3 regions of the Tessaracoccus sp. O5.2 genome follow, and region 3 is predicted to be linked to each of the others. Evidence: predicted binding sites of a transcription regulator. Region 3 holds the regulator's gene; each other region holds the start of a gene.

What was found. Region 3 encodes LexA, which represses DNA repair genes until DNA is damaged. Its sites were predicted from a motif close to TCGAACANNTGTTCGA; they were not measured.
Region 1: the regulator LexA is predicted to act here: its motif matches at 7,398-7,413, upstream of ACFQPD_RS06560 (DUF222 domain-containing protein).
Region 2: the regulator LexA is predicted to act here: its motif matches at 2,483-2,498, upstream of ACFQPD_RS02385 (DUF222 domain-containing protein).

Annotation. Positions count from the first base shown of each region.
Region 1 covers NZ_CAXWGV010000012.1:115,295-125,535, forward strand. Annotated here, with positions in the region: gene ACFQPD_RS06535 (transglycosylase domain-containing protein) at 1-1,404, shown strand, start outside; gene ACFQPD_RS06540 (glycosyltransferase 87 family protein) at 1,447-2,712, shown strand; gene ACFQPD_RS06545 (alanine racemase) at 2,709-3,734, opposite strand; gene ACFQPD_RS06550 (lipid II:glycine glycyltransferase FemX) at 3,737-4,864, opposite strand; partial or broken gene ACFQPD_RS06555 (FKBP-type peptidyl-prolyl cis-trans isomerase) at 4,938-5,308, shown strand; gene ACFQPD_RS06560 (DUF222 domain-containing protein) at 6,243-7,160, opposite strand; gene ACFQPD_RS06565 (hypothetical protein) at 7,874-8,593, opposite strand; gene ACFQPD_RS06570 (VOC family protein) at 8,646-8,813, opposite strand; gene ACFQPD_RS06575 (sodium-translocating pyrophosphatase) at 8,966-10,241, opposite strand, start outside.
Region 2 covers NZ_CAXWGV010000003.1:93,783-104,023, reverse strand. Annotated here, with positions in the region: gene ileS (isoleucine--tRNA ligase) at 1-161, opposite strand, end outside; gene ACFQPD_RS02390 (aminotransferase class I/II-fold pyridoxal phosphate-dependent enzyme) at 396-2,036, shown strand; gene ACFQPD_RS02385 (DUF222 domain-containing protein) at 2,618-4,066, shown strand; gene dcd (dCTP deaminase) at 4,807-5,382, opposite strand; gene ACFQPD_RS02375 (ABC transporter ATP-binding protein) at 5,506-7,380, shown strand; gene deoC (deoxyribose-phosphate aldolase) at 7,386-8,081, opposite strand; gene ACFQPD_RS02365 (sensor histidine kinase) at 8,132-9,586, opposite strand; gene ACFQPD_RS02360 (response regulator transcription factor) at 9,583-10,241, opposite strand, start outside.
Region 3 covers NZ_CAXWGV010000055.1:32,461-42,701, reverse strand. Annotated here, with positions in the region: gene ilvD (dihydroxy-acid dehydratase) at 1-213, opposite strand, end outside; gene ACFQPD_RS14070 (sulfurtransferase) at 444-1,241, opposite strand; gene ACFQPD_RS14065 (FAD-dependent oxidoreductase) at 1,400-2,641, shown strand; gene ACFQPD_RS14060 (pilus assembly protein CpaE) at 2,667-3,077, opposite strand; gene ACFQPD_RS14055 (vitamin B12-dependent ribonucleotide reductase) at 3,214-6,066, opposite strand; gene nrdR (transcriptional regulator NrdR) at 6,125-6,640, opposite strand; gene ACFQPD_RS14045 (hypothetical protein) at 6,837-7,166, opposite strand; gene lexA (transcriptional repressor LexA) at 7,368-8,102, shown strand; partial or broken gene ACFQPD_RS14035 (ATP-dependent DNA helicase) at 8,139-10,031, opposite strand; gene hflX (GTPase HflX) at 10,099-10,241, opposite strand, start outside.

The DNA of each region.
Region 1 (10,241 bases), on a different contig from region 3:
TTCACGGAGGCCGAGATCCAGGGCGGCGGCCTCAAGGTCGTGACCACGCTCGACAAGACCATGCAGACCGCCGCCATCGCGACCGCGCAGAAGTACACCGCCCAGGCCGCCGCGGACGCCGACGGCTCGCCCGACGCGGCTCAGCTGCACGCCGCCATCGCCTCCGTCGACACGGGCAGCGGCGCGGTGCTGGCCATGTACGGCGGCCGCGACTACGTCTCGAGCTCCCGCAACTGGGCCACGACCGACCGGCCGGCGGCTTCGACGTTCAAGACGTTCGCCACCATCGCGGGCCTGCGCAACGGATTCTCGCTGAACTCGCTGTTCAACGGCGACACCTTCACCCCACGTGGCGACACCAAGACCGTCCGCAACGAGTTCGGGTGGGAGTACGGACCCGTGACGCTGCGGCAGGCGACCGCCGAGTCGATCAACACCGCGTTCGTCGACATGACCCAGCAGATCCCCGACGGGCCCAACGAGGTCATCAAGGCCGCCAACGACGCGGGCGCGCCCCGTAGCCGCGGCTGGGACGCCAACAACCGCATCGCGCTCGGCGCCGCCGAGGTGAGCCCGCTGAACATGGCCAACGCGTACGCGACCCTCGCCAACGGCGGACAGCGCCACACCACGCATATGGTGGCCCGGGTCGAGGACCGTAACGGGCAGGTGCTGTACGAGGCCGAGGCGACCCCCGAGCAGACCATCGAGCGCAACGTCGCCGCGAACGTCACCGACGCCCTGACGTCCGTGGTGCAGGAGGGCACGGGCCGCCGCGCCGCCGAGCTCGGCCGCCCCGTCGCCGGCAAGACCGGCACCAACGGCGTCGACGACGACATCACGTCCGCCTGGTTCGTCGGGTACACCCGGCAGATCTCCACGGCCGTCATGTACGTGGCGGGCGACTCCGGCAACGAGGACCTGGACGACTACAAGCGCCCCCAGGACCGGACGTTCTTCGGGTCGAGCTATCCGCTCATGACCTGGGTCGACTTCATGGCCCAGGCAACGGAAGGCATGCCGGTCGAGGAGTTCGACCGCCCGCAGGAGATCAAGGCCACGAAGGGCTCGGTCAGCGCGTCGCCGTCGCCGAGCCGCACCCGCAGCGCGTCCCCGACGCCCTCACCGTCCGAGTCTCCGAGCGAGGAGCCCAGCGAGGAGCCGACGCCCTCCGAGGAGCCGACCCCGTCCGAGGAGCCGACGCCCTCTGAGGAGCCGACGCCGTCCGAGGAGCCGTCCAAGCCGGGCAACGGCCAGGGTCAGGGCCAGGAACCGGCGCCCTCTCCCGAGCCCACGACGTCGGAGACGCCCGCGGCGGGGGCCGGACCAGGGTCCGATCCCGGTGACAAGCTTCCTCCGCCCAAGGCGCCCGACCTCGGCCCCAGCCCTAGCCCCACCGCGTAGCAGCCGCCCGGCGGTTGCCGTCGTCGCGGCTAGAGTGACCGCGTGACGAACGCGCTGGTCCCTGGCCTCGGCGGGCCCATGGGGCGTCACGCGCGTCCGCGGGGGATCTGGTTCGACGCGCTGCCGTGGGCGGTTGCGGTCGGGACGGCGTCGTTCCTGGTGCTGTTCCTGCGGCACACCCCGTGCGTCCAGACCGAGGTCGGCGTCGACATCAACGCCTACGCCCGGCTCTGCTACTCAGACGTCCAGACCATGGTGCGTGGGCTAGCGCTGCCCGTTGGGGCCTCCCCATTCGACGGGTCGACGCTGGCGGTCGCGCCGTTGGTCGGCGTCCTGCTCCTCGCGGGGATGGCCGTTGCGCGGCTCGTGGGGATCCCCGTCGGCCCCACGGCGACCGACCAGCAGCAACTCGACGCCAGCGTCGTCGCGGTGGGCGCGGTCACGGTCGCGCTCTACCTCTGCTTCCTCGTGTGGATCGTCACGTCCGCCCGCTGGGGGCGCAGATCCCCCGGCCGGCCCTCGTGGGTCGCGATGCTGGTGGCCGCGTCGCCCATCGTGGCCGCCTCAGGCCTCGTCAGCTGGGACCTCCTGCCGGTGGCGCTGACGTCCGCGGCGCTGGCGCTGCTGTCGCGGGGACGGGCCATGGAGGCGGGCATCATCCTCGGGCTGGCCGCCTCGGCCGGCACGATGCCGATCGGGATCGCGCTGGCGGTCACCGTCGGCGCGTGGCTGCGCGGCGCATGGCCCGCCGCCGCCCGCGTGGGCGTGCCCGCGCTGGTCACGTGGTCCGTGGTCCACGCCCCGCTGCTCGTGACCAGTCCCGGCGCGGTCTTCGCGTTCTACCACGGCGAGGTGCACAAGGAGCGCGGCTACGGCTCCCTCTGGTACCTGCTGGAGCTGCTGGGCAAGCCGGTCCGGCACGCGGGGTCGCTGGCGTTCGTCATGCTGGCGGTGTTCCTGCTCGCCGGTGCCGCCTACCTGTACGTGACGCGACGGCGGCCCCACGACGCGTCGCTCATCGCCGTCGTGGTGTTGGCGGCCGTCGTCGTCGGCCCGTCGTTCCCGCCGCAGACGTCGCTCTGGGTGCTGCTCGCGGTTCTTGTGGCGCGGCCGTTCCGCCCGGAGTTGATCGCGGCGACCGTGGCCCACGTGGGCTACTACCTGGCGATCTGGGGGTGGTTGGCCGGCAGCCTGACGCCGGCCCAGTACGGGCCGTACGGCGTGTACTGGGGCGCGATCATCGTGCGCACCGCCGTCGACACCTGGCTCCTGTCGCTGGCCCTGCGGGACATCCGCGCGGCCACCTAGACCATCCGCACCTCGTCGGCGGTCACCGTCGTCATGCGTGCTGTCACGGGAACCTCGTCGCCGATCCGCACCCCCGCGTCGGCACCGGCGACGAACACCATCGACGAGTGCATGTGCGGCGGCTCGGCGAACGCGCGCTTCCTGCCGCCGATCGCGAACGGCGACAGCGAACGCCCCAAGGCATCCAGCACCCCTTGCGCGACCGTCACGCCTCGTTGGCGCAGCGAGCGCTGCGGCGTCGGCGCGGCCATCGCCACCCCGTGGGCGGTGCCGCCGGACACGACGACGATCCACCCGTCCCGCGGCGCCTTGACCTGGTGGTAGCCCAGCCGCTCCCCGGATCGCACCCGGTGCAGGTCGAGCACCGTGGCGGTCGTGGTGTAGGCCCGCTTGTCGCCCAGCCACAGCCGCGTGCCGATCCGCATGTGCGTGCGCACCCCCAGCGCGGTGCGCAGCGCGCGGTAGTCGCTGACGCTCAGGTGGGACACCCAGACAGGGGCACGCTTGACCGCCAGCGCGGCCGATGCGAGCCGCTTGGCCTCTTCCAACGAACCCGACGCGGGCAGATGCACAGCCCATCCCTCGAACGTGAGGTCGGCCAGGTCGCGCTCCGACAGCTCGTCGGGCCGGAGGCCATGACGGTGCATGGACGTCTCGATCTCGACGATGACGCGTGCGTGGGCATGCGAAGCCGCCACGGCGCGGAGATCCTCCGCGCGCGAGATGGTGGTGATGATGCGGGAGTCGTCGAGCAGGGCGGTGGCGGCGTCGTCGAAGGGCCGCCAGGGGTTGAGGACGACGACGTCGCCCGCGAATCCCCCGGCGCGCACCGCGGCGACCTCCTGCGCGACACCGACCGCCAGCGTCCGCAGCCCCAGCCGCGCCGTCTCGGTGGCCAGCATCCGCAGCCCGAACCCGTAGCCGTTGCCCTTCGCGACGGGGACGAGCCCCGGCACATCCTCCAGGAGACCCCGCAGGTGGGTCTGCCAACGGGTGCGGTCCACGGTCAGGGTCAGCGGCATAGTCAGCGTCTCTTCATGTAGAGGTCGAACGCCCGGTAGAGGGCCTTGTTAAGGGGGTAGTCCCACTCGCCGAGGTAGGCTACCGCCTCGCCGCCCGTGCCCACCTTGAACTGGATGAGGCCGATCTCCGGGTCGTCGGCACCGACGCCCTCGACGATGCCCCGCAGGTCGTAGACCGCGCAGCCCGCCTCGTTGGCGTCGCGGATCATCCGCCACTGCACCGCGTTGGAGCCGCGCACCTCACGTTTGGCGTTGGTCGACGCGCCGTAGGAGTACCAAGCGTGTTCGCCGACGCGTACGAAGGTGGTCGCCGCCACGAGGTCGCCGTCGTGCTCGGCCAGGTAGACCCGCATCCGGTCCGGGTCCTCGTCGTTGAGCGCGTCCCACATCGTCTCGAAGTAGGACAGCGAGCGGCCGGTGAAGCCGTCGCGCTGCGCGGTCTCCAGGTAGATGCGGTGGAAGGCCGCCAGGTCTGCGCGGTCGCCCTGCCGCACCGCCACGCCCTCCTTGTCGGCCTTCTTGATGTTGCGCCGCCACAGCTGGTTCATGCCCTTGAGCAGCTCGTCGTCGGACTTCTGCGTGCCGTCGGCGTGCCGCAGCGGGAGCTGGAAGTTGAACATCGGCTGTCCGGCCGCGAACCCGTGCCCCGTCGTGTCCGTCACCCAACCGCCGTGGATCAGCTGGTTGATGATCCGCGTGCCGACGAGGGTGGTCTCGTCCGGCTCGACGTCCGACAGGCGGGTGACGACGTCGTCGGCGATGGCCGCCTTGATCGTGTCGGCGGCCCAGCGACGATGGACGACGGCGGGGCCGATCCGCACCGCGAACGCCCGGTTCCGCTTCGCGTGCACGACGAGCGCCCGCAGGTGATCCGCGACGTCCGCCCGCCCCCAGTCCAGCACCGGGCCCTCCGGGAGGTAGGCCAGGTAGCGCTTCAGCTTCGGCAGCTGCCGGTAGAGGATCAGGCCGACGCCGGTGAGCGTCGCGCCGTCGAAGAACCCGACCGACTCGCCCCGCCATTCGGGCTTCACCGCCGCCCACGCCGGAGTCTGGAGGAACGACGCCGACCCCCGGTCGCGGATGAAGGCCAGGTGCTGGTCTGCGGAGATGGGGCGACAGGTGATGCTCACGAGAGTCAGGCTACCCCGTGGGTCCGTGGCGCGGCGGCCTCCCGCGGGCTGGTCATGGCTCGGGGCCATGAGCATGAATGAGAAGCCCGAGATCGACTTCCCCGGCGGCGAGCCGCCCGCAGACCTGGAGATCACCGACGTCGTGGTGGGTGACGGCGCCGAAGCCAAGGCCGGCGACCTCGCGCACGTGCACTACGTCGGCGTGTCTTTCAGCTCCGGTGAGGAGTTCGACTCGTCGTGGAACCGCGGCGCCCCGCTGTCCTTCCCGCTGGGTGCCGGCCGCGTGATCCAGGGCTGGGACCAGGGGATCCAGGGCATGAAGGTCGGCGGTCGACGCCAGCTCGTCATCCCGGCGCACCTCGCTTACGGCGACCGCGGCGCCGGTGGCGTGATCGCGCCCGCGAGACGCTGATCTTCGTGTGCGACCTCGTCGGCCTGAACTGAGCCGCGACAATCCGTTCGCTGAGGTCGCGCCCGGTGCGTAGCACCGCGGCGAGTCTCGAAGCCGACGCCTTCCCGTTCGCTGAGGTCGCGCCCGGTGCGGAGCATCCGGGCGAGTCTCGAAGCCGACGCCCTCCCGTTCGCGGAGGTCGCGCCCGGTGCGAAGCACCCGGGCGAGTCTCGAAGCCGACGCCCTCCCGTTCGCGGAGGTCGCGCCCGGTGCGAAGCACCCGGGCGAGTCTCGAAGCCGACGCCGCAGGCGTCGATCCCCTAACCCCATCCCTGAAGGTGCGGGGAGCCGTGACCCGTCGCTCGGGCGGCCCTTGTGGCCGGGTGTTCTGTTCAGGTGAACGGCTGGCTGGGGTTGAGTAGTCGAGGCCGCCCGAGCGTCGGTTCCCGTCTCCCCCCACTGGTTCCGGCGGTGGCGTGGCCGGGTTCGGGTGCGTGCCGGTGGGGCGGCCCTGGGTCGGGTTTGTCTGGGCGGGACGCCAGTTGGGTGATCGTCGGGTTGGGCATCACTGCGCGCAGCCGCCCCACCGTCCCGCCCTCTCTCTCGATGGCTGAGGTCGCGCTGCACCGTTCGCTGCGGTCGCGCTGCACCGTTCGCTGCGGTCGCGCCGACCCCGTTCGCTGCGGTCGCGACCACCGATCGCTGAGGTCGCGCCCGACGGCGGAGCCGTCCGGGCGAGTCTCGAAGCCGACGCCGCAGGCGTCGACCCCCCAACCCCGCTCGCTGAGGTCGCGACCACCGTTCGCTGAGGTCGCGCCCGACGGCGGAGCCGTCCGGGCGAGTCTCGAAGCCGACGCCGCAGGCGTCGATCCCCCAACCCCGCTCGCTGCGGTCGTGCCTGTCCGCTCGCTGAGGTCGCGCCCCGACGGCGGAGCCGTCCGGGCGAGTCTCGAAGCCGACGCCGTAGGCGTCGAGCCCCAAGGGTCGTCAGGTGCCGTCGCCCCAGATGGCGGCGGAGCGGTGGATGAGGTCGTCCAGGTCCGGCCGGCCAGCGGCGGACAACTCCGTCTCGGGCGGGTCGACTTCCGCTGGGTCGGTGTCTGGCGGGTCGTCTTCTGGGCAGGGTGGTGCCCCGGCGCGGATCTGTCGGAGCCGGAAGCGGCGGTGTTGCCGCGGGCGTCTGGCGGGATCGATGTGTCGTGGTGGGGTGAACCACGGCAGCCCGGTCACCGGGTCGAGGTGCACCCGCCATTGTGATTGCTCGGACTGCAACGGGTCGGGCTCCACCAGGCGATGGTGGTGTGGGCAGAGCAAGACCCCGTTTCCTAGCCGGGTGTCCCCGCCCTGCCACCAGGGGACGATGTGATGTGCCTCACAGCAGGCGGGGGTGGCGGTGCAGCCGGGGAACGCGCAGCCGCCGTCGCGCTGCACCAGCGCGGCCCGCAGGCCGGGGGTGAACATGCGGTAGGTGCGGCCGACATCCAGCAGCCGGGATGGCCCGCCGAGGACGACGGGAATGATGCCGGCGTCGCACGCCAACCGGCGGACCTCCCCGGCGGAGAGGCCGTCGATGTCGTCGACCCCGATCAGCCCGGCCTTGCCGAGGCCGGTGGTGAGGGTGTCGAGGTCGAGGGTGACATGCACCTGCGGCCGATCCCCACCATGCGCCGGCAGAGCGCCACTCGAGGCAGCCTTCTGGATCAGTAAGACCAGCGCATCCGCCCGACGCGCGTCCCGCGACGCGGCCTCACCGTTGGCGGTGTAGCTGGACGCGTCCGGCATCAACGCATCCAACTGCGCGCTCAACAACGCCGCGTCCGCGACCGGCAACTGTCCGGTGATGCGCATCGACCGACTGCCGCACCCCCTCCACAACAGCCTCCGCGGCGGCCAGCTTCGCCTCAAAGGGATCTCGGGCAGCGATACTTCGCCGCGCTCTGGGACGCCGTCGGCACGCTCGACGGCGACGCGGCCAGGACTGTCGACCGGCTGGGTGGGCTGGTCGAAGCGGCTGGCGCGGGAGGCGCTGACAATTTCTGAGCCCTGGCTAGGGGAATCGACGCCTGCGGCGTCGGCTTCGAGACTCGCCCGGACGGCTCCGCCGTCGGGCGCGACCTCAGCGAACGAGTGGGCGCGACCTCAGCGAACGGGTTGTCGCGACCTCAGCCATCGAGCGAGGGGGCGGGAGATCGACGCCTTCGGCGTCGGCTTCGAGACTCGCCCGGACGGCTTCGCCGTCGGGCGCGACCTCAGCGAGCGAGGTCGGCGCGACCTCAGCGAACGGACCCCCCCACCGGCACGACACGCCGTCGAACTCCGCCACCAACGCCCTAAACCGCCCCCGAGCCCGAGTGCGGCTGCCATCCGTGCTGCGCTCGGGGGATCGACGCCTGCGGCGTCGGCTTCGAGACTCGCCCGGACGGCTTCGCCGTCGGGCGCGACCTCAGCGAACGAGGTGGCGCGACCTCAGGAGCGGTGGTCAAGGGATCGACGCCTGCGGCGTCGGCTTCGAGACTCGCCCGGACGGCTTCGCCGTCGGGCGCGACCTCAGCGAGCGGGGTGGCGCGACCTCAGCGAACGAGGTGGCGCGACCTCAGCGGACGGCGCGGGCGCGGCCGCTAGTCGTGCTGGATGTCGACGACGATCCGGGCCGGGTCCGACAGGGCGAAGACGCGGTAGGCCGTCTCGTCATCCAGGCCGATCAGAATCTGCTGCTGGGCCTCGAAGAGCCCGCCGAACACCACCTCCTTCACCACCTCGAGCCCCTCCCCGTCGACAGGGGCGCCCGAGTAGCGATCGGGCGCGTCCGTGGTCCAGTCGATCCCGAAGACGCCCAATTGCAGGAACGCGTCCCCCTCGACGTCCATCGGCTCTCCCGTCGGGTCCTGGACGGCCTCGTCGGTGAAGCCCGCGAACCACCCCAGAATGGGGTCGCTCCCAGAGAGGTCCAGCACCACGCGGTCATAGCCGTCGTGCAGCCCGACCCGGACACCCACGATCTCCTGGCCGACGGCCGGCGCACCGGCCGGGGGATCCTGGCGGGCGGGTCCGGTCTGCCACGGGTGGAGAGCCGGGTCCACGTCGTCTGGGGTGGGTGAGGAGGGAGATGCGGTGGGGCCCGCGGGTGGGGTGGTGGTCCCCGGCGGACCCATCGATGAGTCGGTGGGGGAGGCCGACGTCGGGGACGGATCGGCCGGGGCCGTCGTGGAATCAGATGTGGTGGGCGAGGCGGCGGGGGTGGAGGTGGAGCCGGTCGGCTGCGTCGGAGCGGAGGTTCCGTCCGTACAGCCGGCGAGCAGCAGCACCACCGCGGCTGTCGCGGCTGCTGCGCGTCGCATGGTTCAACGGTACGCCCGCCGGCGCCCCATAGCTACGGCGGATTTCCGCCCGCTACACCCCGGCGGTCTCGTCCGGCTGATGGATGCCGAAGACGTTGCCCTCGGTGTCGACGAAGTAGCCCTGCCACGCCATCCCGGTCAAGGGGAACTTGGGCATGGCGACCGTCCCGCCGGCCTCCTCGATGCGACGTGCGGCGGCGTCGAAGTCGTCGACCTCCACCGTCAGAACCGCCCCCTGCACGGTGCTACCGGCGGGGGGATTGGCGCCCTCGCGCTGCGTGACGGCCCCGCTGATCCCCGGCTGCCCCTCCTCGTGGGTGGTGAGAGGGCCAGAGGCGCGATGCCCCTGGCCCTGTCGACCACCGATGAGGGTCAGCCGACCGTCAGCGCCTCGTCGACCTTGATGTCCTCCAGCGACTCGCCGATCCGCATCTCGTAGAACGAGCGGTAGACGAAGTATGCGGAGGCGAGGAAGAACACGGCCGCCAGCGTCGTGGTCAGCCCGCTGCCGTTCTGCGCGCTCAGGCTCACGGCCAGCTCGACGGCGAGGAGCCCGAACAGGGTTGTGAACTTGATCACCGGGTTGAGCGCGACCGAGGAGGTGTCCTTGAACGGATCGCCGACGGTGTCGCCCACGATTGTCGCGTCGTGCAACGCAGTGCCCTTCGCGTGCAGGTCGACCTCGACCAACTTCTTCGCGTTGTCCCAGGCGCCACCGGCGTTGGCCATGAAGATCGCCTGGTAGAGGCCGAACAACGCCATCGCGATGAGGTAGCCGATGAAGAAGAACGGCTCGATGAACGCGAACGCGAGCGTGGAGAAGAAGATGCCCAGGAAGATGTTGAACATGCCCCGCTGCGCGTACTGCGTGCAGATCTGGACCACGCGCGACGAGTCCTCGGCGCTGGCCCTCGTGACACCGTCGAGCTTGATGTTCGCCGCGATGAACTCCACGGCCCGGTAGGCGCCGGTGGTGACCGCCTGCGTCGAGGCCCCGGTGAACCAGTAGATCACCGCGCCGCCGACGAGCAGGCCGAGCAGGAAGGGTGCGTGCAGCAGCGACAGCTTCTCGACGTCGTGCTCCAGCCCGCCCGTCAGGCCCATCATGATCGAGAAGATCATCGTGGTGGCCCCGACGACGGCCGTGCCGATGAGGACCGGCTTGGCGGTGGCCTTGAACGTGTTGCCGGCACCGTCGTTGGCCTCGAGGAGGTACTTGGCGCGCTCGAAGTCCGGCTTCTGGCCGAGGTCGCGCTCGAGCTCCTCATGGATGCCGGGGATCTCCTCGATGGTCGACAGCTCGAACACCGACTGCGCGTTGTCCGTGACCGGCCCGTAGGAGTCGACCGCGATCGTGACCGGCCCCATGCCGAGGAAGCCGAACGCGACCAGACCGAAGGCGAACACGGCCGGCGCCAGCATCAGAGCGGCCAGGCCCATGGTGGAGATCCAGTAGGCGATGGCCATGAGCCCGGCGATCGCCAGCCCCAGCCAGTAGGCGGAGAAGTTGCCGGCGACGAACCCGGACAGGATGCCCAGCGAGGCTCCGCCCTTGTTCGCCGAGATGACGACCTCGCGGGTGTGCTTGGCGTTGGTCGAGGTGAACACCTTGACCAGCTCGGGGATCAGCGCGCCGGCCAGGGTGCCG
Region 2 (10,241 bases), on a different contig from region 3:
TAGAAGGTCCACGGCTCGCCGTCGGCCGTGCGTTCCAGGGAGCGGGCGAAGGTGTCGCGCTCCTCCCACAGGCTCAGGATCTCGTGCTCGAGGGTCGGGAAGTCAACCTGGGCGGGCACGGCGCGGTAGCCGGGGGACTGGCTGGCAGCCTGGTCGGTCATCGGGTGGTCCTTCATCGAATCGTCGCTGAGGTGAAGGGACGAGCCGAAGCCCGCGGTACCACCCTTCTTGGGCGCCGGGGCGCCCCACTTGTTCATCCGCCGCGGCCGGGTCTAGTGAGCGGGTCACCCCGCCGTTCTTCCGGCAGCTCCGAGGTGATGGCCTCATCAATGCCGTGCGACGCGGTCCATTATGCCGTCGACGTCAAGTCGGGGTCGGTTCGCTAGGTTGGGGCCATGGCCATCTTCGACGTCCCCCTCGGCGATCTGCGGCGGCGCGGCACCATCAAGTGGCGCCGCTGGGAGCCGGACGTGTTGCCGCTGTTCGTCGCGGAGATGGACGCGCACCTGGCGCCCCCTATCCGCGAGGCCCTGGAGCGGGCGCTGGCCGACGGCGACACCGGATACCCGGAGCTCCCCGCCTACCAGGAGGCCTTCGCCGCGTACGCCGACTGGCAGTGGGGCTGGCGGGTCGGTGTCGCGGACCAGAAGCTGGCCACCGACGTCGTCACGGGCATGCGGGAGGCCGTCCTGGGGCTGTCGAAGCCGGGCGACGGCGTCGTCATCAACTCCCCGGTCTATCCCCCCTTCCGGCACGTCGTCACCACCACGGGGCGCCGCATCGTCGACGTGCCCCTGGTGGATGACCGGCTCGACCTGCCTGGCCTCGAGGAGGCCTTCGCCAGCGAGCGGCCGGCGGTGTACCTGCTGTGTTCGCCGCACAACCCGAACGGCGCGATCCACACCGCCGAGGAACTTGCCGCGGTCGCGCGCCTCGCAGAGCGGCACGGGGTCGTGGTGGTTTCGGATGAGATCCACGCCCCCCTGGCAGGGGCGGCGCACGTTCCGTACCTGACGGTGCCGGGGGCGGGCAACGCGCTCGTCGTCACGTCGGCGTCGAAGTCCTGGAACCTCGCGGCCCTCAAGGCGGGCCTCGTGATCGGCGACGCGGCCCTGCTCGAGCGCCTCAACCCGATGATGCCCGACGGCGCCAGCTACTTCGGGGTGCTGGCCCACGCGACGGCCTTGAACGAGGCCCGCGACTGGGTTGCGGAAGCATCGGCCGAGGTCGCCGGCAACAAGGAGTTCTTCGCCGCCGAGCTGGCCCGACTCATCCCCGAGCTGCACTACGAGCCGTCCCAGGGCACCTACCTGGCGTGGCTGGACTGCGGCGCCCTCGGGCTCGACGAGCCGGGCCGGCACTTCCATCAGGTCGGCCGGGTTCGGTTCAACCTGGGCCGCGAGTTCTCCCCGGCGACGCCGGGGTTCGTGCGGGTGAATCTGGCGACGTCGCGGGAGATCATCGCCGAGGCGGTCGAACGGATGGCCGCGTCCCTGCAGGAGGTGCGGGCGGCGGAGCGGCCGGCCGCCGTGCACGTCCCGGCGGGGGAGGACTCGGATGCGGAGCCGACGCGGGTCGTCGAGCAGGGACCGCCGACAGCGCCCCTGCCTGTCGTCCCCGCCGAACCGGTGACCGCTCCGATGCGGGCGGTCGAGGATCCGGGTCCTGCGACGGCACGGATGGCGCCGCCCGCTTTGGCGGGCCTGCACACCAACAGTGGGGAGTTCGTCAACGTCGTCACTGCTGTGGTGGTCGGGCGGGAACCGCGCGCGACGGCGGGGTACGAGCGTGCCCATGTCCTGCGGGTGTCGAGCCCCCACCTCGACATCTCCCGCAACCACGTGGCCGTCGAGGTTCACAAGGGCGACGTGATCGTGCGGGACCTGCATTCCGTCAACGGCACCGTGGTGGTGCCCCCGAACGGCTCGCCGTTCACCCTCCGCGATGGGGCGTCGGTGCAGGTGGAGGTGGGCACGATCCTGGATATCGGCGAGGGCGTGTCGTTGCGGATCGAGCCGCCGCGTGAGACCCCCTGACCGGTGAGTGCCTCCGACCGGCTCTCCCGGGTCGCGCCCCGCGTTCGCTGAGGCCGCGCTTGCCCGTTCGCTGAGGTCGCACGTGCCCGTCCGCTGAGGTCGCGCCTTGCCGTTCGCTGAGGTCGCGCCCGACGGCGGAGCCGTCCGGGCGAGTCTCGAAGCCGACGCCCTCCCCGTTTGCTGAGGTCGCGCCCGACGGCGGAGCCGTCCGGGCGAGTCTCGAAGCCGACGCCCTCCCCGTTTGCTGAGGTCGCGCCCGACGGCGGAGCCGTCCGGGCGAGTCTCGAAGCCGATGCCGTAGGCGTCGATCCCCCGAGCGCAGCACGGATGGCAGCCAAACTCGGGCGCGGGGGCGGTCTAGGGCGTTGAGGGTGGAGTTCGACGGCGTGTCGTGCTGGTGGCGGCGGCCCGTTCGCTGAGGTCGCGCCCACCCGTTCGCTGAGGTCGCGACCACCCGTTCGCTGAGGTCGCGCCCGACGGCGGAGCCGTCCGGGCGAGTCTCGAAGCCGACGCCGTAGGCGTCGATCCCGGACCACGCCGGCGATACGAAATTGTCAGTGGTCTCCGTCAGAATAGTGCACATGAGTGATTCGAGGCGGGAGCAGATGCAGCGATCCATCGCTGCATTGTGGGATGCCGCCTTGTCACTCACCACCGACGACACCCCTGCGGACCGTCTCTCCGGCCTCGTCGCGGCGGTCACGGAAGCCGAGGCGCAACTCGCCGGGTTACGCCTCCACCTGCTCCATGAGGCAAAGCTCGCAGCGGCGGAGGCCGTGATCGACGGGATGCGGCAGTCGGTGCGCACCACCCCCGCCCAAGCCACCGCCAGTCTCCGGCTCGCGCAGGACCTGTATGACAGGTTCCCGCTGATCGGAGCCGCCTTGAACGACGGCTCGATTTCGTTGGCGCAGGCCGACGCCATCGTCTCCGGCCTGCGCAAACTCCCCGGCCGGCTCACCCGGGCGGAGCTCACCCGCTGCGAGCAGGAGATCCTGCACCACGTCGACACCCTCGGCCCGTCCGAACTGCGAGTGTTAGCGTCTCGCCTGGTCGAGATCATCTACCCCGACGCATCGGATGCCGACGATGCGAAGCGTCTCGCCCGCGAGGAAGCCGCAGCGCATCGGGCCAGGTTCCTGCGCCTCGCCCCGGACTACCACGGCTCGATGCGAATCACCGGCCAACTCCCGGTCTCCGACGCAGCCCTCCTCAGCGCGCAGTTGGATGCGTTGATGCCCGACGCCTCCACCTACACCGCCACCGGTGAGGCCGCGTCCCGGGACGCCAGGCGTGCGGACGCGCTGGTCCTGCTCACCCAGAAAGCCGCCAACACCGGAACGCTGCCCGCGCATGGTGGGGACCGGCCGCAGGTACACGTCACCCTCGACCTCGACACCCTCACCACCGGCCTCGGTCGGGTTGGCCTGATCGGTCTCGACGACGTCGACGGCCTGTCTGCCGGCGAGGTGCGTAGGTTGGCGTGCGACGCGGGGATCATTCCCGTCGTGCTCGGCGGGCCATCCCGGCTGCTGGATGTCGGCCGCACCTACCGCATGTTCACTCCCGGCCTGCGTGCAGCGCTGGTGCAGCGCGACGGGGGTTGCGCGTTCCCTGGCTGCACCGCCACCTCGGCGTGCTGCGAGGCGCATCACATCGTCCCGTGGTGGCAGGGCGGCGAGACCCGGCTAGGAAACGGGGTACTCCTCTGCCCGCACCATCACCGCCTGGTGGAGCCCGATCCGTTGCAGTCCGAGGCCTCGCAGTGGCGTGTCGATCTGGATCCGGTGACCGGGCTGCCGTGGTTCACCCCGCCCCGGCATATCGATCCCGCCAGACGCCCGCGGCAACACCGCCGCTTCCGACTCCAACAGATCCGCGCCGGGGCACGACCCTGCCCAGAAGACGACCCGCCAGACACCGGCCCACCGGAAGTCGACCCGCCCGAGACGGAGTTGTCCGACGCCGACCGGCCCGACCTTGACGACCTCATCCGCCGCTCCGCCGCCATCTGGGGCGACGGCACCTGACCTGCGCCGAGGGGGATCGACGCCTGCGGCGTCGGCTTCGAGACTCGCCCGGACGGCTCCGCCGTCGGGCGCGACCTCAGCGTCACTGGGGATTCCCGCGAGGGGGTGGGACGGTGGGGCGGCTGCGCGCAGGGATGCCCAACCCGACGATCACCCAACTGGCGTCCCGCCCAGACAGACCCGACCCAGGGCCGCCCCACCGGCACGCCTCCGGACCCGGCCACGCCACCGCCGAAACATGTGTGGGGAGACGGGAACCGACGCTCGGGCGGCCTCGATCTACCCGGCCCCAACTCCTCGGTCAGCTGAACGGGGCACCCGGCCACAAGGGCCGCCCGAGCGACGGGTCACGGCTCCCCACACCAGCAGCGGACGGGGTTGGGAGATCGACGCCTACGGCGTCGGCTTCGAGACTCGCCCAGGTGCTACGCACCGGGCGCGACCTCAGCGAACGGGAAGGCGTCGGCTTCGAGACTCGCCCGGGTGCTCCGCACCGGGCGCGACCTCAGCGAGCGGGAAGGCGTCGGCTTCGAGACTCGCCCGGGTGCTCCGCACCGGGCGCGACCTCAGCGAGCGGGAAGGCGTCGGCTTCGAGACTCGCCCGGGTGCTCCGCACCGGGCGCGACCTCAGCGAACGAGGCAGTCGCGACCTCAGCGAACGGGCGGCACGACCTCAGCGAGCGAGGCCGCGTGACCTCGGGGGGCGGGCAGGCGCGACCGCAGCGGCGACCCCGACGTTGTCAGACCTGCGTGCGGTGGAAGTTCAGATGCGACCGCGACGGAGTCGGGCCCCGCTGCCCTTGGTACCGCGACCCGTACTGCGCCGACCCGTACGGATGCTCCGCCGGAGAACTCAGCCGGAAGAAGCACAGCTGGCCGATCTTCATCCCCGGCCAGAGCTTCACCGGCAGCGTGGCCATGTTCGACAACTCGAGGGTCACGTGGCCGGAGAAACCAGGGTCGATGAAGCCCGCCGTCGAGTGCGTGAGCAGCCCGAGCCGGCCCAGCGACGATTTGCCCTCGAGGCGTGCTGCGACCGACGACCCCAGCGTCACGCGCTCGAACGTCGACCCCAGCACGAACTCCCCGGGATGCAGCACGAACGGTTCGTCCGCGGGCGTCTCGATGAGGCGCGTGAGGTCCGGCTGCTCGACCGACGGGTCGATCGACGGATACCGGTGGTTCTCGAACACCCGGAAGAACTTGTCGAGCCGCACGTCCACGCTCGACGGCTGCACCATGGCCGGATCCCATGGATCGAGAAGGATCCCCCCGGTGTGCACTTCGCCCAGGATGTCGCGGTCGCTCAGCAGCATGGGGTGAGCCTAATGCCCCGCGGTGGCTCCGTCCCCCTCGGCCCATGGGGGCGCGGCTACGCTGGGGGAGCCGTCGGCGGAGGCCGCGGCGACCAGCCCGTCGGCGGGCGGCGAGGAGTGCGGATGAGCGTCGGGCACGGCGGGGGCGGCATGGGTGGCGGCCGCATGCTCGGGCGCCTCGCGGCAGACCCGGAGCTCAAGCAGCACAAGCTCGACCGCGGCACCGCGCGCCGGGTGATCGCCTATGGGGCCCCCTTCAAAGGACTCATCGTCGTCTTCCTGGTCACGGTGATCGTCAGCAGCGCGCTGTCCGTCGCCCCGCTGCTGCTGTTCCAGAGGATCATCGACGACGGCGTGCTCGCCGGCGACGTCGATGTCATCGTCTGGCTCTCGGTCGCCGTCGCCGCCATGGCACTGGGGTCCGCCCTGCTGCAGATCGTGGAGCGCTGGTGCTCGGCGCGCATCGGCGAGGGGCTCATCTACTCGATGCGCACGCAGATCTTCGACCACATGCTGCGGATGCCGATCGCGTTCTTCAGCCGTTCGCACACCGGGAAGTTGGTTTCGCGGTTGCAGTCGGACGTCAACGGCGCCCAGCAGGCGTTCACCTCGACGCTGTCCACGGTCGTCAGCAACTCCATCACGCTGGTGCTGGTGTTGGGCTCGATGCTGGCGCTGTCCTGGCCGCTGACCCTGGCGGCGCTGGTGCTGCTGCCGATCTTCATGGTCCCGGCGCGGATGGTGGGGACGCGGCTCGCGGACCTGTCGCGGCTCCGGATGACCCAGAACGCGGAGATGTCGGCGACCATGACCGAGCGGTTCACCGTCTCGGGAGCCCTGCTGGTGAAGCTCTTCGGCGATCTTGACACCGAGCACGCCACGTTCGCCCGCCAGTCGAAGGACGTCGCGGACTCGGGCGTCAAGATCGCGATGATCTCGCGTGTCTTCATGACCGCCATGGCGCTCGTGGGGGCGCTCGCGACCGCCCTGTTCTACGGCTTCGGCGGCGTGGCGGCGGTGGCCGGCGACCTCACCGTGGGGACCCTCACGGCCCTCGTCGCGCTGCTGGCGCGGCTCTACGGCCCGCTGATGCAGCTGTCGAACCTGCGGGTGGACATCATGAGCGCTCTGGTGAGCTTCGAACGCGTCTTCGAGGTCCTGGACCTGGAGCCGCTCATCGTCGACGCCCCGGACGCCCGGCCGGTCTCGGGCCCGCCGTCGGTGGCCTTCCGCGACGTCTGGTTCACCTATCCCGACGCCGCGACCGTGTCGCTGGAGTCGCTCGAGCCGACGGCGGCCGCGGGGGAGTCGGCCAACACGCCGGTGCTGCGGGGGATCTCCTTCCAGGCCGAGCCGGGTCAGACGGTTGCCCTGGTGGGACCGTCCGGAGCGGGGAAGACCACCATCACGCACCTGCTCGCCCGGCTGTACGACGTCGACTCCGGCGTCGTCGAGATCGCCGGCGCGGACGTGCGCCGGCTGACGCTGGCGTCGCTGCAGGACGAGATCGGCTACGTCACCCAGGACGCCCACCTCTTCCACGACACCATCGAGGCCAATCTGCGCTACGCGAAGCCCACCGCGACCGTCGAGGAGCTGTGGGGCGCGCTGGACGCCGCCCAGATCGCCGGGCTGGTGCGGCGGTTGCCCGACGGGCTCGGCACCGTCGTCGGCGAACGCGGCTACCGGCTCAGCGGCGGGGAGCGGCAGCGGTTCGCGATCGCGCGTCTGCTGCTCAAGGCGCCCCCGATCCTCGTCCTCGACGAGGCGACCGCGCACCTGGACTCCGAGTCCGAGACGCTGGTCCAGCGGGCCCTCGACACCGCCCGGGCCGGGCGCACCGCCATCGTCATCGCGCACCGGCTCTCGACGGTGCGGCACGCCGACCAGATCCTCGTCGTCGAGGCGGGGCGTGTCGTCGAGCGGGGGACGCACGCGCAGCTCCTGGACGCCGGCGGCGCCTACACGACGTTGTACGCCACCCAGTTCAGCGACTGAGCCCTCTAGTAGGCCGAGCCCATCCCGACCTGGCCGCCCGGCTCGTCGCCGTCAGCGCCGTCGAGGACCGCGCGAGTACCGGAGAGGCCCAGCCGCGTCGCACCCGCCTCGACCATCGCATTGGCGGTGGCGTAGTCGCGGATCCCGCCGCTGGCCTTGACGCCGAGGCGGCCGCCCACCGTCGCCGCCATCAACTCCACGGCGTGCACCGACGCCCCGCCGGCCGGGTGGAACCCGGTGGAGGTCTTCACGTAGTCCGCTCCCGCGGCCTCGGCGGCCCTGCAGGCAGCGACGATCTCCTCATCGGTCAGCGCCGCGGACTCGATGATGACCTTGAGCAGGCCGGTCGTCGCTTCGCGCACGGCCCGGATCTCCGCCTCGACGGCGTCCGGCCGGCCCTCCTTGAGCAGGCCGATGTTGATCACCATGTCGATCTCGTCGGCACCCAGCCGCGACGACTCGGCAGCCTCCGCCGCCTTCGCCGAGGAGGTGTGATTGCCCGACGGGAATCCGCACACGGTGGCGACCTTCACGTCGCCCAGCTCGTCGGTGATCGGTAGCATCGACGGCGACACGCACACGGAGAACGCCCCCAGCTCGCGCGCCTCGGCGACGAGCGCGGATACCTGCGCGCGGGTGGCGTCGGTCTTCAGCAGCGTGTGGTCGACCATCTGGGCGAGTGCCGAGCGCGTGATCTCCATGGCGGTCCTTCCGGGCGTGCGGGCCCCGGCGGGCACCGTCGTAGCCGAGCTTACTGCGGGCCTCCCTCGTCGCGGTGGGCCAACGGCAGCACCACCGTGAACACCGTGTGCCCCGGCCGCGACTCCACCGACGCGGACCCGCCGAAGCTCTCGACGACGGCCCGCACGATCGCCAGGCCCAGGCCGGTCGACTGCGCGGCCGAGTGCGCCCGGGCGTCGTCGGCGCGGGCGAACCGCTCGAACACCCTCGGCAGCACCTCCGGCGCGATGCCGGGCCCGTCGTCCAGGACCCGGATGACCGCGACCCCGCCGCCCCGCTGCGCGGACGCCCCGCGCCGCTCCACCGTCGCGGTGACGCTCGTCCCCGGCGGGGTGTGGGTGCGGGCGTTGGCGAGCAGGTTGACCATCACCTGGTGCAGCTGATCCGCGTCGGCGAGGACCTCGACCGGGTCCTCGGGGACGTCGAGGAGCCACCGGTGGTCGCGGCTGGCGGCCTGGGCGTCGCTGACGGCGTTGAGGACCACCTCGACGGCGTCCACGGGCCGGGGCTCGACGCGCGCGTCCGCATCGAGCCGCGCGAGCAACAGCAGGTCGTTGACGAGCTTGGTCATGCGCTCGGACTCGGCGCTGATGCGCCCCAGCGCGTGCGCGGTGCCTTCCGGCGACCGCTGACCGAGCTCGGCGTAGCCGCGGATGGCGGCCAGCGGATTCCGCAGCTCGTGGGAGGCGTCGGCGACGAAACGGCGGAGCTTGGCCTCGGACAGCTCGCGGGCCTGGAGGGCTCCCTCGACGCGGCCGAGCATGTCGTTGAAGGCCGTCGACAGGCGGGTGACTTCGTTGTGCTGGGGGAGGGGGCCGGTTTCGACGCGGGGCACGGCCACCGAGCCGCGCTCGAGTTCCAGACGGCTCACCTCGTCGGCGGTGTCGGTGAGCGCGACGAGCGGCTTGGTGGCGCGGTCGAGGACCGCCCGCGTGACGAACGCGGTGGCCGCGACGGCGAACAGACCCAGCGCCCCCGCGAACGCCGTCAGCCACAGCAGGGTGCGGCGGATGTCCGCGACCGGCAGCCCGACGGCGACCGTGCCGAGCGAGGACTCGCGGGCCTCCACGCGGTAGGTGCCGAGCCCGGGGACGTCGACGGTGTATTTCCCGCCGTCGACCGGCACGGACGTCAGCGCCGACCAGGCCTCGATGGTCATCGACGCGTTCGTGGAGCCGTCGCCGACGACGCCGCCCACCGCCCGCCCGTCGATCAGGCGCACCGCGATCGCGGTCCCGACGCGCATCCCGGGGGTCTCCAACCCGGGCGGGCCGTCGTCGTGGATGCTGCTGCGGCTCTGACGCACCTGAGCGGCGTCGAGTTCGGCGTCGAGCTGGTTGTAGAGGATCGTGCGCAGCGCGACGAGCGTGGTGATCACGACCAGGATCGCCATCACCGCGACCGTCAGGACCAGCCGCGGCTGCAGCTGGGCGGCGAGCGAGCCGCGACGCTGCGCCCGGGTCACGACCCCGCCGGGCGCAGCACGTAGCCCGCGCCGCGCATCGTGTGGATCATGGGCTCGCGGTCGGCGTCGATCTTCTTGCGCAGGTAGGAGATGTACAGCTCGACGACGTTTGCCTGGCCGCCGAAGTCGTAGTTCCACACCCGGTCCAGGATCTGGGCCTTGCTGAGGACGCGCTTGGGGTTGCGCATGAGGAACCGCAGCAGCTCGAACTCGGTGGCGGTGAGTTTGATCGGGACCCCACCGCGGCTGACCTCGTGGGAGTCCTCGTCGAGGATGAGGTCCCCCACGACCAGTTGGGTGTCTGGCCGGACACTGGTCGCCCCACTGCGGCGCAGCAGCCCCCGCAGCCGGGCGATCACCTCCTCGAGCGAGAACGGTTTTGTGACGTAGTCGTCGCCGCCGGCGGTGAGCCCCGCGACGCGGTCGGTGACCCCGTCCTTGGCGGTGAGGAAGATCACCGGAACATCCGGCTGTTCGGTCCGGATGCGCCGCATGACCTCGAGCCCGTCGAAGTCCGGCAGCATCATGTCGAGGACCAGCGCGTCCGGCTTGGCGTCTCGGGCCACCCGCACGGCGTCGCCACCCGACGACGCCGTGAACACCTCCCAGCCCTCGTAGCGCATCGCCATGGCCAGCAGTTCGATGAGGCTGGGCT
Region 3 (10,241 bases):
GCCGATGCCGCCGGCCTCGGCGATGGACTCGGAGACGAGCTTGCCCATGTCGCGGAGGTGGACGTGCCCGGGCACGAACTGCGTGAAGGAGTTCGCCACCGCCACGATCGGCTTGCCGAAGTCCGAGTCCGTGATGCCGGTGGCCCGCCACAGGGCGCGTGCGCCCGCCATGTTGCGGCCGTGGGTGGTGGTGCGGGACCGGAGTGCCGGCATGGGGATCCTCCAATGGCGTGGACGTACCCGGCCAAGGATACCGGGCGCGCCCTTGCCGCCCCGATCGCGTCTTATGGGGAAGGGGCCCTGGTCAGGGGTGCCCGACGGGGCCCGGCCTCGCCCACGGGCGCCCTCGGCACGCCGAAAGGACGGCGTGCCTTGCCCGACGCCCGGCCCACCGCGACCGGGCCCCGCCGGTCACCCCTGGGCAGTGCTCACCGGTTGCGCGGCTACTCCCCCGTCGCGACCGGGCGCGAGGTGTGGCTGTACTGGCTCCACGATCCCGAGTACAGCCGCCCGCGGCCGAGGCCCGCGTACTCCATCGCGATGAGGTTGTGGCACGCGGTGATCCCGGACCCGCAGTACGAGATGACGTCGGCCGCGTCGTCGACGGCGGCGAACCGCGCCCGCAGCGCCGCCGGGCTGAGGAACCGGCCCTCCGCGTCCAGGTTCCCAGTCATCGGATAGCTGCGCGCGCCGGGGATGTGGCCGGCCTTGGGGTCGATCGGCTCGGACTCGCCTCGGAAGCGTTCCGCGCCTCGGGCGTCGATGACGAACGCCCCCTCGGAGGCGTCCTCGATGTCGGCGAGCGCCTCGTCCGGCCAGGACCTGACGGCGAACTCCGCTCGCGGGCGGCGCGGCACGTCGGTGGTCAACTGTCCCTCCCACGTCTGGAGGCCGCCGTCGAGGAGAGCCGCCTCCCTGCCCAGGATCCGCAGCAGCCACACCAGGCGTCCCGCCATGGCGCCGCCGGCGTCGTCATAGGCGACGACCGTGTCGGTGTCACCGATACCGAGATGGGCCAGCCCCTCCGCGAACGTCGAAGGATCCGGAAGCGGATGACGCCCGCGGGCGGCCGACGGCGGGCCCGCCAACACATCGTCCATCGGCACGAAGACCGCACCCGGCAGATGACCGGCGGCGTAGGCGTCGCCGCCCGAACGGCCGTCGAGGTAGTGCCGCACGTCGGCGACGACAGCGTCCGGGTGGGCGGCCAGCCACGCGGAGTCGACAACAGGAGGGATCACGCGCGCCAGCCTACGCCCAACCGACCCCGGTCAATGCGCACAGAATGTCCGGTCATAGTCTCGGATGACGACCTCAAGGAGGAGGATCCCAGGACCGGCTTCGCCGCCATCGCTGACGCCGTCCACGCCGCGGGGGCAAGCTGGCCCTCCAGCTCGCCATGGGCCTGGGGCGCAACAACCAGTACTGCCAGAGCCTCGGCATGGAGCCGGGCTACCTGGTCGACCAGTTCATGAGCGCCTGCTGGAACCGTCGCACCGACCAGTACGGCGGCTCAGTGGAGAACCGGTGCCGGTTCGCGGCCGAGGCCATCGCAGCGGTCAAGCACAACGCGCCGGGGGTTCCGGTGAGCTTCCGCATCTCGGTGGACCACCGCTTCCCGGGCGGCCGCACCGCGGAGGAGACCATCCCGATCGTGCAGGAGTTGGAGCGGGCCGGTGTCGATCTTCTGCTCTGCGACGAGGGGTCCTACGAGGCCATGGACTACGTCTTCCCGCCGTACTATCTGGGCGACAACTGCATGGTGGGCGCGGCGGAGGCCGTGAAACCCCACGTGAACATCCCGGTGGCGGCCTGCGGCAACATCACCCCGGCCGGCGGGGAGGAACTGCTGGCCCGCGGGGCGGCGGACATGATCGGCATCGGCCGTGGCCTCATCGCCGACCCCGACATCGTCGCCAAGATCCGGGCCGGGGAGGAGTCCCGGGTCCGGCCCTGCATCCGCTGCAATCAGCTGTGCACCGGTAACGCGTTCAACGGCAAGGCGCTGGGCTGCGCCGTCAACCCGGAAGTGAGCCATGAGTTCGAGTGGCGGCTGACCCCGACCGACGCGCCCAAGCAGATCCTCGTCGTCGGCGCCGGACCGGCGGGGCTCGAGGCCGCGCGCGTCGCCGGCCTGCGGGGGCACCGGGTCCACGTCTACGACAAGGGTGACCACCTGGGCGGGGTGCTCTACCCGGCCCGCCACGCCGGAGGCCGACCCGGTCACCGGGTGGTCGTCTGCGGAGGCGGGCTTTCCGGCGCGGATCTCGCCTTGGAGCTGGCCGAGGACGGGCACGAGGTGACTCTCGTCGAGATGGTCGACGTGATCGCGCGCGCCATGTTGTTCCTCAACCGGATCTCCCTGCTGCGCTCCCTCGCCGAGAACCGGGTCCGGGTCCTCACCGGTTACACCGTCCGGGAGGTCACCGACGACGGGGTGCGCGCGGCCGGCCCAGACGGCGACGTCGTCCTCGAATGCGACACCGTCGTGACGGCGTTCGGCGTCCGGCCGGCGACGTCACTGCCCTCCGCACTCACCGCTGCCTTCGGAGCGAAGGTGCACTCGGTCGGCGACTGCGTGTCGCCGCGGAAGGTCGGCGACGCCATCGACGACGCCTACGTGCTGGCGTACTCGATCTGATCCCGACCGCTGGTCCCGGCGCCGGTCACCCCGCCGCCGCGACCAGCGCCAGCAGGGCCTCGGCGTAGGCCTCGGCGGCGTCCGGGGAGATGAAGGCCCGCGGGGGCTGCCCGGGGATCTCCACGACCACGGAGAATTCCCCCGACGCCGCCCGCGACATGGACCGGAAGGTGCCGCCGAGCAGCTCGCGCAGCTGATCCTCACGGGGCAGCCACAGCGCCTTGCTGGCGGGGAGCGAGTCGAGCGCCCACTCCGTCGTGCCGTTGAAGGCAAGCAGCGTCCCCGACGGGTATTCGCGGGCCTCGACGACCATGTTGGCCAGCGTGAACACCTCGTCGGCCAAGTCGGCGGCACGCACCACGAACCGGTCCCCCTCGCCCGGGTGCCAGGCGACACCCGCCCGGTCGAGGCGTTCGGCGGTCGCAACGGAGATCATCTGGCTCCTCGTCGATGTCAGTGGGTGGTGCTGCTATTGTGCCCAGCGGCGGCAAAAGCCGGGGCGGACAACGAGGGCGCCGGCCCTGAGGCCGACGCCCTCGCGTCACGGTGTCCCGGTGGACCCGGGTACCGGATCAGCTGCAGCCGCTGGTGGAGCCACAGCCCTCGCAGACATAGCACGAGCCGCTGGGGCGCATCTTCGTGCCGCACGTCATGCACAGCGGGGCGTCGACCTCACGCCCGGTCAACGACTCCATCAGCTCCGCCGTCGTGCGGGCGGTGCCGAACTCGGCCGGGGCCGGGGCGTCGATGAGTGAGGGCTGACGGGCGCCGTCGACCTTGAAGTCGTCTCCGGCGTCGTTGCGCAGGGACACGGCCTCCGGCATCGCGGCCTCGTCTTCCTCCGACAGGTAGGAGCCGGTCTCCACGTACCGGGCGCGCTCCGAGGCGGTGTAGATGCCCAGTTCGGCGCGGTCGTCGAAGCTGAGGTAGTCCAGCGCCAGGCGGCGGAAGATGTAGTCCATGAAGGACTGCGCGATCCGGATGTCCGGGTCGTCGGTCATGCCGGCCGGCTCGAACTTCAGGTTGGTGAACTTCTGGACGAAGCTCTCCAGCGGCACGCCGTACTGCAGGCCGATCGACACCGCGATGGAGAACGCGTCCATGACGCCGGCGAGGGTCGAGCCCTGCTTGCCGAGCTTGAGGAACACCTCACCGATCCGGCCGTCCTCGTAGGCGCTGGAGGTCATGTAGCCCTCGGCGCCGCTGACGGAGAAGCTCGTGGTGCGCGAGGCGCGCGACTTGGGCAGCCGCGCCCGCTTCGGGCGGTACTCGATGCGCACCTCGGGCTCGGCCTTCTTCTCCTCCTTGGTCTCCTTCTTCCCGTCGGAGAGCGGCTGGCCGACCTTGCAGTTGTCGCGGTAGACGGCCAACGCCTTGAGGCCCAGCTTCCAGCCCTGCAGGTAGACGTCCTCGATCTCCTCGACCGTCGCCGTCTCCGGCAGGTTGACGGTCTTGGAGATGGCGCCCGACAGGAACGGCTGCACCGCGGCCATCATCCGGACGTGCCCCATCGGCTTGATGGCGCGTGCGCCCATGGCGGTGTCGAACACCTCGTAGTGCTCCGCGGCGAGGCCGGGAGCCCCGATGACGTGTCCGTTGGCGGAGATGAATTCGACGATGCCGTCGATCTCCTCCGAGTTGTAGCCGAGCCGCTTCAGGGCGCGCGGGATGGTCTGGTTGACGATCTGCATGGAGCCGCCGCCGACGAGCTTCTTGAACTTCACCAGCGAGAAGTCCGGCTCCACGCCGGTGGTGTCGCAGTCCATCATGAAGCCGATGGTGCCGGTGGGCGCCAGGACCGACGCCTGGGCGTTGCGGAAGCCGTTGCGGGCGCCGAGCTGCACCACGTGATCCCATTCGCGGGAGGCCACGGCATGCAACTGCCGGTCGTCGGGCAGCACACGCAGGTCGTCGTTGGCGGCCTGGTGCTTGCGCATGACCCGCTGGTGCGCCTCCGCGTTCTCCGCGTACCCGTTGTAGGTACCGACGATGCCCGCCAGCTCGGCGGAACGACGGTAGGAGGTGCCGGTCATGATGGACGTGATCGCCGCGGCCGTCGACCGGCCGCCGTCGGTGTCGTAGCCCTTGCCCATGGCCATGAGCAGCGCGCCGAGGTTGGCGTAGCCGATGCCCAGCTGGCGGAAGTTGCGCGTGGTCTCGCCAATCGACTCGGTCGGGAAGTCCGCGAAGCAGATCGAGATGTCCATCGCGGTGATGATGAGCTCGACGGCCTTGACGAAGAGCTCGGCGTCGAACGTGCCGTCGGCGCTCAGGAACTTCAGCAGGTTGAGCGAGGCCAGGTTGCACGACGAGTTGTCCAGGCTCATGTACTCCGAGCACGGGTTGGAGGCCGTGATGGGGCCGGTGACCGGGTTGGTGTGCCAGTCGTTGATGGTGTCGTGGTACTGGATGCCGGGATCGGCGCACTCCCAGGCCGCCTGCGCGATCTTGCGGAACAGGCCCTTGGCGTCGACCTCCTCGATCACCCGGCCGTCCATGCGGGCGCGCAGCCCGAACTTGTCGCCCGCCTCCACGGCGTTCATGAACTCGTCGCTGACGCGCACGGAGTTGTTGGCGTTCTGGTACTGGACACTCGTGATGTCCTTGCCGCCGAGGTCCATGTCGAAGCCGGCGTCGCGGAGCGCGCGGATCTTGTCCTCCTCGCGGGCCTTGGTCTCGACGAACTCCTCGATGTCCGGGTGGTCGACGTCCAGCACGACCATCTTCGCCGCGCGACGGGTGGCGCCGCCCGACTTGATGGTGCCGGCGGACGCGTCGGCGCCGCGCATGAACGACACGGGCCCGGAGGCGGTGCCGCCCGAGCTCAGGAGCTCCTTCGACGAGCGGATCCGCGACAGGTTCAGCCCGGCGCCGGAGCCGCCCTTGAAGATGAAGCCCTCCTCCTTGTACCAGTTGAGGATCGAGTCCATCGAGTCGTCGACGCTGAGGATGAAGCACGCGCTGACCTGCTGGGGCGAGGGGGTGCCCACGTTGAACCAGACCGGCGAGTTGAAGGAGAAGTACTGGTTGAGCAGCATCCAGGTGATCTCGTGCTCGAAGATCTCGGCGTCATCCTCCGAGGCGAAGTAGCCGTACTCCTGGCCCGCCTTGCGGTAGGTGCGCACGACACGGTCAATGAGGGTCTTGAGGCTGTCCTCGCGCTGCGCGGTGCCGAGCGCGCCCCGGAAGTACTTCGTGGTGACGATGGTGGAGGCGTTGACGCTCCACGACGACGGGAACTCGACGCCCCGCTGCTCGAAGACGGTCTCGCCCGTCTTCCAGTTGGTCTGGACGACGTCGCGCCGGTCCCACTCCACCTCGTCGTACGGGTGGACGCCGGGCTTGGTGAAGACGCGCTCGATGACGAGGCCCTTCCCCTCGCCCGTGGCCTTGCGGCGGGTGGCGCGTGCAGCTGTCGCGGTCATGATCTTCCCCTCGTTGTTACCTGGATGTGGTGATGAATAGCGAACCGAGCCGTGCGGCTCAGCTGATGAGTGGCTCCTGGGCCGACGCGACCTCGATGGCGGCGACCTCACGTCTGAGTTCCTTCTCCGCCGCGCTGATCTTCAGCGCGTCGATCTCCCGCTGGAAGTCGTCGACGGAGTCGTAGTTCTTGTAGACGCTGGCGAAACGCAGGTAGGCCACCTCGTCGAGCTCCTCGAGCGGACCGAGGATGGCGACCCCGATCTGCTCGGCCGGGATCTCGGCCTGGCCGGAGGACCGCAGCGACTCCTCCACGCGCTGGGCCAGCGCGGCCAGTTGCGCGGCCGTCACCGGCCGGCCCTTGCATGCCTTCGACACGCCCCGGATGACCTTGTCCCGGTTGAACGACTCGACGACGCCCGAGCGCTTCACGACCGTGAGCACGATCTGCTCGACGGTGGTGAACTTCCGCTCGCACACGGGGCACACCCGCCGCCGGCGGATGGCCGAGCCATCCTCGGTGGCCCGCGAATCCGACACCTTGGTGTCGAGATGGCGGCAGAACGGGCAGTGCATGGGCGAGCGGACCTTCCCTGTGTGCGACGGGGGCCCTACCTTGCCACTGTGTGGCCTTAACCACAACTTGTAGGGGAATCCCGCCGCTGGAACTACTAGATATAGGGAAGCCTAGGACGCGGCGCCACCACATACAAGCGCGAAACGCCCACGACTTTCGGCCAGATCGTCGTGGGCGCGGCGTGCTGCAGGGCCGTCAGGGCTGGGACACGTGCGCCCAGGCGGGGTCTCCCGCCACGTAGCCCGTGGGGGCCTCCGCCGACGCCATCTCGGCGAACTGCAGACCCGCCACGGCCATCCCCACCGCCGTGAGAATGCCGACGCCGGCGACCTTGAGCGCCATCCATCCGGACACCGGACGAGTCACGCGACAGGAGGAGGCGGTGCGGACCCGGCCCGGCAGCGCGGGGCGGGCGGCTCGTGCGACGGGGCCACCCAGCTCTGGGCGCGCGGCGGGCGACACGGTGACCAGCCGACGGTGGCCGGCGTCGATCACCTGGTAACGGACTGCGGCGGACGCGGTCATGTCAACCTCCTAGAACGTCTGTTCGATTGAACTGTAGCGAATCCGACGCGTCGATTCAAACACCTGTGCGAACCCGTCCGATCCGATGCCCACGATCGGGCACGGGATGAGTCCACCGGGGACCACTGACATTTTTCGCGCAGGTGCTCGACACGGGGTGTCTTATCGAACACACGTACCGCCACTGGGTAGGCTGGGGTCATGGCTGATGAGACGAAACGTCCCCGTCGCGGGCGCCCCACCAACGCCGCCATCGAGGCTGAGCTCGGATCGATGGCGCCGTTCCCGGACGGGCCGGTCGACGCCCATGGACTGACGCGGCGGCAGATGGCCATCCTGCGTGTCGTCAAGCAGTCGATCGACGAGGTCGGCTATCCGCCCAGCATCCGGGAGGTCGCCACGCGGGCCGGCCTCGCGTCCACGTCGAGCGTGACCTACCAGCTCAAGGTCCTCGAGGAGAAGGGCTTCATCCGCCGGGATCCGAACCGCCCCCGTGCCGTGGTGGTGACGCTGCCGGGCGACGAGGGCATGGACTCGGCGCAGACGTTCGATGCCGCGCCCACCTCCGTCGCGGCCCCGCTCATCGGCCGCATCGCGGCCGGCGGCCCGATCCTGGCTCAGGAACAGGTCGAGGACGTCTTCGCGCTGCCGCGCCAACTGGTCGGCGACGGGCAGGTGTTCCTGCTCGAGGTCCGGGGCGACTCGATGATCGACGCCGCCATCTGCAACGGCGACTGGGTGGTGGTCCGGCAGCAGTCGGACGCACACAACGGTGACATCGTCGCCGCCCTCCTCGACGACGAGGCGACGGTCAAGACCTTCAAGCGGCAGGACGGGAAGGTCTGGCTGATGCCGCACAACCCGGACTACTCCCCCATCGACGGGACGCACGCCACCATCATGGGCAAGGTCGTCGCCGTCCTCCGCAAGCTCTGAGCCGCCGCTGCGCCGCGACAACGCTCCGCGGGGGGGGCGCCGCGCCTGGACCGCGATGTCGCCGTCGGTGGTCATCCAGAAGCCGGGCAGCGAGGACTTGAGGTACTCCCCGTAGCGGGCGGTCACCAGCCGCGGATCCAGCATCGCCACGACCCCGCGGTCCTCGGAGCGCCGGATCAGGCGCCCCGCGCCCTGGGCCAGCAGGAGCGCCGCGTGCGTCGCGGCCACCCGCATGAACCCGTTGCCCCCGGCGTCGTCCACGGCCTTCTTGCGGGCCTGCATGAGCGGGTCGTCCGGGCGCGGGAACGGGATCTTGTCGATGATGACCAGCTGACACGTCTCCCCCGGCACGTCCACGCCCTGCCACAGCGACATGGTGCCGAACAACGACGCCGACGGGTCCGCGATGAAGGTGCGGGTGAGCTCGGACAACTGTGCGTCACCCTGGCAGAGGATCCGCAGGTCGGGCAGCTCGCGGCGGCAGTACTCGGCCGCCTGCTCCGCCGCCCGGCGCGACGCGAACAACCCCAGGGTCCGCCCCTCCGCCGCCCAGATGAGCTGCGCGATCTCCGCGAGCGTCTGCTCGCTCATCCCGTCGCGGCCGGGTGGTGGCAGGCGTCGGGCCACGTAGAGGATGCCCTGCCTCCGGTAGTCGAACGGGGACCCCACGTCGATCCCCCGCCAGGCGAACTGGTCCTGGGGTTCCTGGCCGTCCTCCAGCCGATCCCCGTAGGACAGCCCCACGGCGCTGGCGGCGGCCTCGAACGACCCGCCGAGCTCCAGGGTGGCCGACGTCAGCACCGTCGGGGTCTCGGCGAAGATCTGGTTGCGCAGCAGGCCGGCGACGTTGAGCGGCGCCACGTAGGCCGACCGGCCGAACACCTCCGACTCCGTCACCCACACCACGTCCGCCTCCGAGAGCTTCGCGATCCGCTCCGCGATGTCGAAGACCTCCTTCACGGCCGACGCGGCCTGGGTCCGCTCAGCGTCGTCGGTGGCCTTGCCCAGCGCGCTCACGACCTTGCGCGCGACGTCGCGCAGCTGGGCCGCGGCGTAGACCAGCGGCGCGGACCCGGCGGTGATGCGCGCCAGCTCCGACTCGGCCAGGGCCTGGCGCAACACGTCCGCCTGGTCGAGGAAGTCGACGCCGAGGTCGTCGTCGACCCAGGTCAGGACCCGCCGGGCGGTCCGCTCGACCAGGCCGGGCGTGAGCTCGTCGGTGGCGGCGGTGGTGATCCGGCTGACCAGTTCGTGGGCCTCGTCGATGATCAGCGCCTCGTGCTCGGGCAGCGCCGTGCCGCCGTGCATGGCGTTGATGGCCAGCAGCGCATGGTTGGTCACCACCAGTTGCGCGTTGCGGGCCTCCTCGCGCGACGCCTCGACGAAGCACTCGGCGCCGAAGGGGCAGTTCGCGACGCCCAGGCACTCCCGGGTGGGGATCGACACCTGGGCCCAGGCCCGGGCCGTGTGCGTGGGCGCGTCGTCGCGGTCTGCGAGCCCCTTCCGTTCGGCCTCCTCCTCGACCCACTCACGCAGGGCGAGCACCTCGGCTCCCAGCCGCGACACGTCATCGGCGCTCGGGGACACGGCCTCCGCCAGGGCGGAGCTGCCCACGAGGCTGTCCTGTTCCGCGGGCCCACCGGAGCGAGCACGGTAGAGGCAGGCGTAGTTGGTGCGGCCCTTGAGAATGGCCGCCTTGGGGCGCGTCCCGGTGACCGCCTCGACGGCGTCCAGCGCGGTGGGGATGTCCTTGCTCGCGAGCTGCGCCTGAAGGGCGAGGGTCGCCGTCGCGACGACGATGCGCTCCTCCCGGTCCACGCAGCGGGCCAGCACCGGGGCCAGGTAGCCCAAGGACTTGCCCGTGCCCGTGCCCGCCTGCACGAGTAGGTGCACGCCGTCGTCCAACGCGCGCGCCACGGAGTCCGCCATCACCTGCTGCCCCGGCCTGGCCTGACCGTGGATCTCGCCGACGGCGGCGGCCAGGATGGCGGCGTGGTCAGTCACGGGCGAAGGCCGCCAACTCGTCGGCCAGAGCCGGCATCACGCGGGCGCTCACCAAAGTACCGTCCGCCGTGTGCTCAAGCGAGTCGATCACCGCGGTCTTGTGGATCCGGTCCACGAGGTCCCCGCGCTCGTAGG